3 regions of the Pseudomonas sp. R5-89-07 genome follow, and region 2 is predicted to be linked to each of the others. Evidence: predicted binding sites of a transcription regulator. Region 2 holds the regulator's gene; each other region holds the start of a gene.
What was found. The regulator FliA, encoded in region 2, starts transcription of late flagellar genes. The targets are predictions, from matches to a motif close to CTAAAGTTTNNNNNNNNNNNGCCGNTAA.
Positions count from the first base shown of each region.

Region 1: the regulator FliA is predicted to act here: its motif matches at 1,657-1,684, upstream of C4J94_RS14690 (methyl-accepting chemotaxis protein).
Region 3: the regulator FliA is predicted to act here: its motif matches at 1,632-1,659, upstream of flgM (flagellar biosynthesis anti-sigma factor FlgM).

Region 1 covers NZ_CP027727.1:3,197,138-3,200,669, reverse strand. Annotated here, with positions in the region: gene C4J94_RS14690 (methyl-accepting chemotaxis protein) at 1-1,600, opposite strand, end outside; gene C4J94_RS14685 (aldo/keto reductase) at 1,733-2,728, opposite strand; gene C4J94_RS14680 (LysR family transcriptional regulator) at 2,839-3,532, shown strand, end outside.
Region 2 covers NZ_CP027727.1:4,183,239-4,186,770, forward strand. Annotated here, with positions in the region: gene C4J94_RS19000 (chemotaxis protein CheA) at 1-146, opposite strand, end outside; gene C4J94_RS19005 (protein phosphatase CheZ) at 158-946, opposite strand; gene C4J94_RS19010 (chemotaxis response regulator CheY) at 965-1,339, opposite strand; gene fliA (RNA polymerase sigma factor FliA) at 1,507-2,247, opposite strand; gene fleN (flagellar synthesis regulator FleN) at 2,244-3,077, opposite strand; gene flhF (flagellar biosynthesis protein FlhF) at 3,183-3,532, opposite strand, start outside.
Region 3 covers NZ_CP027727.1:4,524,186-4,527,717, reverse strand. Annotated here, with positions in the region: gene C4J94_RS20640 (flagellar brake protein) at 1-662, opposite strand, end outside; gene C4J94_RS20635 (flagella synthesis protein FlgN) at 759-1,229, opposite strand; gene flgM (flagellar biosynthesis anti-sigma factor FlgM) at 1,278-1,595, opposite strand; gene flgA (flagellar basal body P-ring formation chaperone FlgA) at 1,737-2,501, opposite strand; gene C4J94_RS20620 (chemotaxis protein CheV) at 2,586-3,518, shown strand.

The sequences.
Region 1 (3,532 bases), 990 kb from region 2:
CATCGGCCACCACGGCAAAACCGCGGCCTTGTTCGCCGGCCCGTGCCGCTTCAATCGCGGCGTTGAGTGCCAACAGGTTGGTCTGGCCGGCGATGGCGCCGATCACGCCGAGGGTTTCAGTGATACGCGCGGCGTCCTGGCGCATATTCTCCACGGTGTGGGTCGCGCTGGCGACTTCACCGATCAAGGCGCTGACACTGGCGGACGCTTCGCCCACCACCACGCGGGAGCGGTCGGCGTGTTCGTTGGCGCGCTGGGTGAACGCCGCCGTTTCCGCGGCGTTTTGCGCGACGGTGTCGGCGGTGGAGCTCATTTCGGTGATGGCGGTCACCGTCTGGTCCGTTTCCGAGGCGTGGCGCAACAGGATCTGGTTGGTGTGCGCCGAGGTTTGCTGCAGTTGCGCCAGGCCCGAGGACATGGCACCGGTGGCCTGGGTCACCTCACCGATCATGTTTTGCAGGTAGACGATAAAGCGGTTCACCGAGTGGCCGATGGCGCCCAGTTCGTCTTCGGCGCGGATGGTGATGCGTCGTGTGAGGTCGGCGTCGCCGGCAGACAGCGCGTCGATATTGCCCTTCAGCGCTTTCATGCGCTGGACCAGTTGGCGAATGGCATAGGCCGCCAGCAGCACCAGCAGGATCACCATCGGGATTTGCAGCAGCGCCAGGCTGCCGAGTACGTCATTGCGCTGGGCGGTGATCAGCGAAGTGGGCAGGGCAGTCGCCAGGAACCACGGGGTGCCTTCGATCGGGCGCATGTAGAAGGTACTGGCCACGCCCTGGTTGTCGAACTCAGCACGTTGCAAGCCCTGGTCGCGATGGGCGAGGGCCTTGCTGATCTGGGCGGCGAAGGCCGAGGTGCCAGTCAGTTCGCTGATGTTCTTCAGCACGATCGGGCCGCTGATGCGCGAGCTGTTGCTGATGATCTTGCCGTCGCCTTCGACGATCAGCATTTGCCCGCCGATGTCTTTTTCCTTGCTGGCCACCAGGTCATTGAAGAAGCCCAGGGTCACGTCGATGGTCGCCACGCCATAGGCGGCGCCGTCACGCTGGATCGCCATGGCGCAGTTGGTGCGCGGCTCCTGGCTGGCATCGTCCTTGTAGGCGGCGGCCCAGGCGCATTGGCCACGGGGCGAGGCGAGGCCGCCCTTGTACCAGCTCTGGTCGTAATAGTTGGGCGCCGGGTCACTGTTCCAGAAGGTGTTGACCGCCAGCTTGCCCGAGGCATCGCGGTGCCAGAACGTGCTGTGCTTGTTGCGCCCAGGGGTGCGCTGATTGGGCAGCGGCCAGATACCGCCGCCGAACACTTTGAGCTCGCCGTACTGGTCGACCAGGCCGGGCAGCACCTTGTCGATGGCGTCACTGTCGAGCAATGGAATGGTTTGGGTGATGGTGCGTTGCTGGGCCTGAACCTTGTTCAGTTCGCCCTGGATCTGTTCGGCTACCTCGCCGACGCGGTTAAGCACCACCTGCTCTTCGGTGTATTGCAGCTTGGGCGCGACCAACTGGCCGATGCCCACGACGGTCAACACCAATAACACCAGGACGAACAGCACCAGAAACAGGGTATAGCGGGCTTGGATGGAGCGCAGTGGGGGCATGGGGCCGTCCTTACGAAGCGTTATTGTCGACGCGGCTTTTTTAGAGCTTCGTAGGGCTATCGGCTTGGAAGCAGCCAGCTTTAGGTACGTGCGTGCAAGAAAGTGCGGGCGCCGTCGAACGGCGCCGCGTGGTCAGATTTCCAGCATGGCCATCACTTCCTCGGGGTAGCGCAGGCCGGCGGTTGCGTGGGCCGGGAAGATCGCTGTCAGCGCCCCCAGCTCGGTCGGGCTGAGGCTGATCGACACGGCCGCCACGTTTTCTTCCAGGTATTTACGCTGCTTGGTGCCGGGGATCGGCACGATGTAGTCGCCTTGCGCCAATACCCAGGCCAGCGCCAGTTGGCCGGCCGTTACGCCTTTATCGGCTGCCAGCGCTTGCACCTGTGCGACCAGTTGCAGGTTTTTCGCAAAATTCTCGCCCTGAAAGCGCGGGTTGAAACGCCGGTAGTCCTCGGCATCGAAATCCTCCGGGCTTTTCAGTGCCCCGGTGAGGAACCCCCGACCCAACGGGCTGTACGGAACGAAGGCGATGCCCAGGCGCTGGCAGGTGGCGAGGCAGCCGTTGTCTTCCTGATCGCGACTCCACAGCGAATATTCGCTTTGCAGGGCGCTGATGGGGTGAACCTTGTGCGCGCGCTCCAACGTGGCGGCCGACGCTTCGCTCAGGCCCAGGTAGCGCACCTTGCCCTGTTTCACCAGCTCGGCCATGGCGCCAACCGTTTCTTCGATGGCCACCTCGGGATCGATGCGGTGCTGGTAATACAGGTCCAGGGTTTCAATGCCCAGGCGTTGCAGCGTGCCGTCGATGGAGGCGCGCACGTACTCCGGGCGCCCACATACGCCACGCAGCGCGGGGTTTGCCGGGTCGCGCAGGATGCCGAATTTGCTGGCCAGGAACACCTGGTCGCGCTTGCCGGCGATGGCCTTGCCGATCAGTTGTTCATTGGTGTGGGGGCCGTACATGTCGGCGGTATCGAGAAAGTTGACGCCGAGCTCCAGGGCGCGGTGCAGGGTGGCGATGGCCTCCGTGGAGTCGAGGCCCGGCGTATAGAAGTCGCTCATGCCCATGCAGCCGAGGCCGATGGCGGAGACGTGGGGGCCGTTTTTACCGAGTTGGCGAGTGTGCATGGTGGTGCTCCTTGGTTGAGGCGTGCATTGTCGCGCTCGACAAAACCTGGATAAACCGGCTAAAAGCACTATCACTATTTGTAAAATCTAAACAATCTCCGGGGTGAACCGTGGACCGTTTCAATGCCATGCGCGTCTTCACCCGAATCGTAGAACTCGGCGGTTTTGCCAAGGCGGCAGACAGCCTTCAACTGCCGCGCGCTTCGGTGACGATCCTGATCAAGCAACTGGAGGCCCACCTGGGCGTGCAATTGCTGCAGCGCACCACGCGCCAGGTCAGCCCGACCCTGGACGGCGCGGCGTACTACCAGCGTTGCGTGCAGTTGCTGGCGGACCTTGAAGAAACCGAGGCGGTGTTTTCCTCGCGCCGGCAAAACCCGCGCGGCACCCTGAGCATTGATATGCCGTCGGGCATCGGCCGTTTGATCGTGATCCCGGCGCTGCCGACGTTCACCGCGCTCTACCCGCAGATCGAGCTGGACATCGGCCTCAACGACCGCCCGGTGGACCTGATTCGTGAAGGGGTCGATTGCGTACTGCGCGGTGGCCTGGCGTTGGACGACTCGCTGGTGGCGCGACCGCTGGCGATGATGCACCAGCTGACGCTGGCCAGCCCCGCCTACCTGCAGCGCATGGGCGTGCCCGCCAGCCTGGACGACCTGGCCCGGCATCAGATGATTGAGTATGTCTCCAGCGCGAGTGGCAAGCGCTTCGGCCTGGAATTCCAGCTTGGCACCGAGCTGCGCACGCTGAACTTGACGAAAGTGGTCGCCGTGAACAGTTCCGACGGGTATTTCGCGGCCT
Region 2 (3,532 bases):
TGAAAACCGCGAAAAATTGCATTGAGCAGGTTCGCATCATCCGGACGGCTTTCCAGCTCGACCAGTTGTTCGGACAGTTGCTCTAAAATTTCGCCGGCCTCTACAAGGAAATCCTGAAGGATTTCTTCATCGGCGCCGAAGCTCATGTGGGTGCTCCTTAGAAGCCTAAACTGGACAGCAAATCGTCTACGTCATCTTGACCGGATACGACGTCTTCACGTTTATCGGCATGAATCTGCGGACCTTCACCCTTGGCGAGATGTTTTTGTGGATCTTTTTCCGAGAGGATCGCTTCGCGGTCATGTTCGATGCCGGCAAAACGGTCGACCTGGCCGGCCATGAGCACCAGTTTGAGCAGGTTGCTTTCCACTTCGGTGACCAATTGGGTCACACGCTTGATCACCTGACCGGTAAGGTCCTGATAATCCTGGGCGAGCAGAATGTCGTTGAGGTTGCTGGCCACCGTGCGGTTTTCCTGTTCGCTGCGCGACAGAAAACCGTCGACTCTGCGGGCCAGCTCACGGAACTCTTCAGCCCCCACTTCACGGCGCATGAAGCGCCCCCAGTCAACGCTCAAGGCCTGGGCTTCGCTGGCCATGCCGTTGACCAGAGGCGTAGCGTTTTCCACCAGGTCCATGGTGCGGTTGGCCGCCGCCTCGGTCAGCCTGACCACATAGGACAGGCGTTCAGTGGCGTCGGTGATCTGCGAAATTTCTTCGGCCTGGGGCATGCGCGGGTCAATCTGGAAATTGACGATCGCACTGTGCAGCTCACGCGTGAGCTTGCCCACTTCCTGGTACAGGCCGCGGTCACGGGTCTGGTTAAGCTCATGGATCAACTGCACCGCATCGGCGAACTGGCCTTTTTCGAGGCTTTCGACCAACTGGTGAGCATGTTTTTTCAAGGTCGACTCAAAGTCGCCCTGTGACGTTTCGTTATGCTCCATAGCTCCCCCGCGATGGCATTAGCCGTGGATGCGTTCGAAGATTTTTTCGATCTTCTCTTTCAAGGCCAATGCTGTGAATGGCTTGACCACGTAACCGTTGACCCCGGCCTGGGCGGCTTCGATGATCTGTTCACGCTTGGCTTCGGCGGTCACCATCAGCACCGGCAGGCTGCGCAGTTTTTCATCGGCGCGCACATGGCGCAGCAAGTCGATACCGGTCATGCCCGGCATGTTCCAGTCGGTTACCAGAAAGTCGATGCTCCCGCTGTTGAGGATCGGAATGGCTGTAATGCCGTCGTCCGCCTCGACCGTGTTTGTGAACCCAAGGTCACGCAACAGGTTTTTTATGATCCGCCGCATCGTTGAGAAGTCATCAACGATGAGGATTTTCATGTTCTTGTCCAATTCGACCTCCAAGCAGTCTTAAACGCGCCCAGCACCTGGACGCGCCACTTCAATCAACAGGCGTTACACAAAAAGGACTGCCCAGGGCACCACGGAGCGAACCCGCAAGGGCCGAAACCCTCGCGGTAGCGTCTGCAGTGTCCCCACACTGCCTGTCAGCGCGCGCGCCACTCTCCCAACCGCCCCCGCAAGCGGGCCGCGCACTGGCTATGCAACTGGCTGACACGCGATTCGCTGACCCCCAGGACCTCACCGATTTCCTTGAGGTTCAGCTCCTCGTCGTAGTACAGCGCCAACACCAGGCGCTCGCGCTCCGGCAAATTGGCAATGGCCTCCGCCAGCGCTCCCTGGAAACGTTCATCTTCCAGATCGCGCGACGGTTCCATATGCGCGCTCGCGCCGTCCTCATGCAGCCCTTCGTGTTCGCCGTCCTGCAACAGGTCGTCGAAACTGAACAGGCGGCTGCCCAAGGTATCGTTCAAAATCCCGTAATAATCGTCGAGACTCAATTGGAGTTCGGCCGCAACTTCATGATCTTTAGCGTCACGACCGGTTTTTGCTTCAATTGCGCGAATTGCGTCACTGACCATTCGCGTATTGCGGTGTACCGAGCGCGGCGCCCAATCCCCTTTACGCACCTCATCGAGCATCGCGCCACGGATACGGATACCCGCATACGTCTCGAAACTCGCACCCTTGCTCGCGTCGTATTTGGTCGACACTTCAAGCAGGCCGATCATCCCGGCCTGGATCAGGTCTTCCACCTGCACGCTGGCGGGCAGGCGCGCCAACAGGTGATAGGCAATGCGCTTGACCAGCGGCGCATAGCGCTCGATCAACTCGCCCTGACTGTCACGTGCCGACTTTTTGTAAAGGTTGTAGCCGCTGGATGTCATAGCACAGGTCCTGCGCTCGTCTGATGCACCAATCGCTCGACGAAAAACTCCAGATGCCCGCGAGGGTTGGCCGGCAACGGCCAGGTATCAACCTTCTGGGCAATGGCCTTGAACGCCAGCGCGCACTTGGAACGAGGGAACGCTTCGTAGACCGCACGCTGCTTTTGCACGGCCTTGCGTACACACTCGTCATAGGGAACCGCACCGACGTATTGTAAGGCGACGTCGAGAAAGCGATCCGTGACCTTGGTCAACTTGGCGAACAGGTTGCGCCCTTCCTGCGGGCTCTGGGCCATATTGGCCAGCACGCGGAAGCGGTTCATGCCGTAGTCACGGTTAAGCAGTTTGATCAGGGCGTAGGCGTCAGTGATCGAGGTGGGTTCGTCGCACACCACCAGCAGCACTTCTTGCGCTGCGCGGACAAAGCTGACCACCGACTCGCCGATCCCGGCTGCGGTGTCGATCACCAGCACGTCGAGGTTGTCGCCGATATCGCTGAAGGCCTGGATCAGGCCGGCATGCTGCGCCGGGCTCAGGTGCACCATGCTCTGGGTACCCGAGGCGGCCGGCACGATGCGGATGCCACCGGGGCCCTGGAGCAGCACATCGCGCAGCTCACAGCGGCCTTCGATCACATCGGCGAGGGTGTGTTTGGGTGTCAGCCCCAGCAGAACGTCCACGTTCGCCAGGCCCAGGTCAGCATCCAGCAGCATGACGCGACGGCCAAGCTCTGCCAGCGCCAGGGACAAATTCACTGACACGTTAGTTTTGCCGACGCCACCTTTGCCGCCGGTCACCGCGATCACCTGTACGGGATGCATGCTGCCCATTTTATTTCTTTACCTTGTCTTGCTTAGACGCAGGCTACATGGCTTGGCCGCGTGTATCGCTTGCAGACCATCGATGTAGATACATTTCACGGTGTTCATCCTGCCTCACCCCACCCGCTTTGCCGGGTTGTGATAAAGGTCGGCGAACATGTCGGCCATCGCTTCCTCGCTAGGCTCGTCTTGCATTTGCACACTGACAGCACGGCTGACCAACTGATGACGGCGCGGCAGATGCAAATCATCCGGGATCCGCGGCCCGTCGGTCAGATAGGCGACCGGTAATTCATGACTGATCGCCAGGCTCAGCACTTCGCCGAGGCTGGCAGTTTCATCCAGTTTGGTCAGGATGCAACCGGCCAGACCGCAGCGTTTGTAGCTGTGATAGGCAGCGGTAAGAACCTGTTTCTGGCTGGTGGTTGCAAGCACCAGGTAATTTTTTGACTTGATGCCGCGTC
Region 3 (3,532 bases), 340 kb from region 2:
ATGTTATGGAAGCGCACACCCGCGAAGGTGGTGTTGATCCTGTCTTCGAAATGCAGATAGCGCAGCTCGACAGCAGTGGTCATGCTGCCGAACGGCAGGGCGGCGATAAAGCGGTCATACACCTGGCCCAGTTGCAGGCGTTCGGAAATATCGCCCTCAAAGCGCAATTTGCACCCGGTGGCCGAGATGTCCAGCAGCTTGCCGCTGACCGGTGCCTTGAGCTTCTCGCCACCCAGTTCAATATTCACCAGCTGCGCCAGCTTAAGTGCAGCGCGGAATGCGTTACGACGCTGATGGTAGACCACCTCGCCGGGCATGCTCCCAGTGTAGATACGGTGGCCGTCTTTTTCGCTGATACTCAGCGTGCCATTACTGTCCCAGGCAACCCGTACGCCATCATGGAAACCCTCGATGCGGAAGGGTTCGCCATTTTCAAGATAACGTTCACCATCACGTGGGATCATCTCGTCCAGTGCCAGCGTTTTGCTGTCCCGATCGATGTCCACAAGATAGCTTTGGAAGCGTTGGCTGCGTTCGTGGAAAGTGATGATCAATGGATCATGGCTGTCCTGGAGCATTCGCAGAGTGCTGGCGATTTCCAAAGGCGTGGTAAGGACCTTCGGTGGCTGCGGTGCATCTTCCGCATTAGGGGCGTTGAACACGGTTGTTCCATCTCCAGGCAAAATACGACTACACGCAAGAACCGGCATTTTGCCAGTATGTAGCGCACCTTGGATAGGTCGCGCTGTAAACCGGCGTCAGGCTTGGCTGCGGGTGCTTGGCTTGACCAGGCGTGAAGTGGAACCTTGGGCGTTATAGAGGGCCGGGGGCTCACCGCCATGAAGAATACGCAACTGGTTGGCGGTGGTGGCTTGCTGAAGCTGGATCGACTGACCGTTGAGCAGGTTGGCTTCCTGGCACTGGGCGAGCAGTTGATTGAGCTCTTTGCTTTGCGCCAGCAACTGATCGCCGACCGAGGAGTGACTCGCCAGCTGCGCCAGGCCGTCGTGATCGGCGGGCAGGCCCAGGCTGGTCAGAATCTCGCTGCGTTTCTTGCCGTGCTGCTCGAGCAGCACAATCAGCGACTGTTTGCGCGCCAGTATTTCTTCGAGCAAAGGCATATCCCGGCCATACAGGGCCAGGGACTCTTCTTTAAGCAGCTCGAGCAACTGTTGCGTCGGCGCCAGATCATCAATGATCAGTTCAAGCAAATGTTCGTCGTGGTGCATGGCTGGCCTTGGGGTTTAAGCGTCCAGAAGCCCAGCGCAGGCCTTTGCCTAGCGCTCGGCTTCGAAGTTAAGCAGCTTGCTGGCTACGCGGTTGCTGTCGACTGTATACGTGCCATCGGCGATTGCCTGTTTCAATTCGGCCACGCGGGCTTTATTGACAATCGGTTGATCGCGCAGCGAGTCAGTGACCTTCTGCAACTGTTGAGCCTCATTACTCAGGTGTACCGATTCCCCACTCGGGCTCGCGCTTGCCTGCTCTGCCTTCACGGGCTGAGACTTGGCTTCTGCGCTTTCCTTGGCACCGTTGGTGCGCGTGGTGCCCGGTAAGGGCTGGGTGCTGTTCAAACGATTGAAATCAATGACCATGATAAAAAACCTCTGGGTATTTGGACGCTTGCCATGTTTTCGGCCATACCCGGACAAACTTTAGCCGCGAGTGACAATTAACTCGCAAGGCTCGGCATCCGGCCCACAGTGTAGGAAAAGCGGGCAATTGATTCCAGTCATCTATAGTGCCACCTCGACTTGGCCAGGCGCCGTAACCCGCGCCTTGATCACGCGGTTGGAGTTGAGGTTCTTCACTCTAATCTGTTCACTCATACTGCCATTGGACAGCGCTTCCCCCGGCATTTTTACATTCAGCCCGCCGCTGCTGGCGGAAATCACCACCTGGTCACCCTTGCGAATTACTTCGGCCTGCTCTAGATGAACCAGCGTGATCACTTGATCGGTGACCATTGGTCGGGTAAGCCGCTGCCCGATCGCCTGATCCAGCGAGGTGAGGTAACCCTGGTTGATCAAGCTGATATCCCGTTCACGCAACGCAACATCGTCATAGCCAATAATCCCGGTGCGCTTCAAGGGTCGCGCTACCACGACAACGTCGCGAAACAATTTGACCTGCGCCGGCACGAACACCGTCCACGGGGACGCGCCTTCGCAGCGTACTTTAACGGTTACGCGGCCGATGGGCTGGGCCGGGCTTTCCAGAGTGGCCGTCAATTCCTTGTCACACATAGGCATGCGCAGGCGCGGGTCCAGCGGGTTGACCTGGATCTCATAGCGTCCCGGCGTCTGTGTGGTCGCCAGATAATCTTCTACAGTGAATTCAAGAAAGCCTTGGGTGACGCCGATAAGGAGATCAGGCAGGGTGACGTTGTCGGCGCGAGTCGTGACGCCCACGCCCCAGACAAGCAGCGCCATCGCGGCGCAGAGCAGTCTGCGGTACTTTGGGCGGCAAGGGCGGCGGGAAACTGTCATTTTAATATCCATAGCCAATCAAATAGCAAAACTTAGCAAAGCTCGTGCCGTTTAGTGTTGGTACGCATCGTACCTCTGGGATTTAGGAGTCTGGGCATGGCAGGTGTAATGGATTCAGTAAACCAGCGCACACAGCTGGTAGGGCAGAATCGCCTGGAGTTGTTGCTTTTTCGCCTGGACGGCAAACAGCTGTACGGCATCAACGTGTTTAAAGTCCGCGAAGTGTTGCAGTGCCCCAAGCTGACGATCATGCCCAAATCCAGTCCGGTGGTGTGCGGCGTAGCCAATATCCGTGGCGCGACCATTCCGATTCTTGACTTGGCAATGGCCACTGGCTCCTCCGGTTTGCAGGACCGTCAGAGCCCGTTCGTCATCATCACCGAGTACAACACCAAGACCCAAGGGTTTCTGGTGCGCTCGGTGGAACGTATCGTCAATATGAACTGGGAAGAGATCCATCCGCCGCCCAAGGGCACCGGGCGCGATCACTACCTGACGGCTGTGACGCGAGTGGACAACCAACTGGTGGAAATCATCGACGTGGAGAAAATCCTCGCCGAAGTAGCGCCGACCTCGGAGACCATTTCCGTCGGCGTGGTGGATGCCGAAACGGCGCACAAGGCAGTGTCCCTGCGCGTGTTGACCGTGGACGACTCCTCCGTCGCTCGCAAGCAGGTTACGCGTTGCCTGCAAACCGTTGGTGTCGATGTGGTAGCCCTCAATGACGGGCGTCAAGCCCTGGATTACCTGCGCAAGTTGGTGGATGAAGGCAAGAAGCCGGAAGAAGAATTTTTGATGATGATTTCCGACATCGAGATGCCGGAAATGGATGGCTACACCCTCACGGCTGAGATACGCAGCGATCCACGCATGCAAAAATTACACATCATCCTGCATACTTCGTTGTCGGGGGTATTCAATCAGGCGATGGTCAAGAAGGTCGGTGCAGATGACTTCCTGGCTAAATTCCGCCCTGATGACCTCGCATCCCGGGTAGTCGACCGGATCAAGGCAGCAGATCACGGCTAGGGGGATTTTCCCCT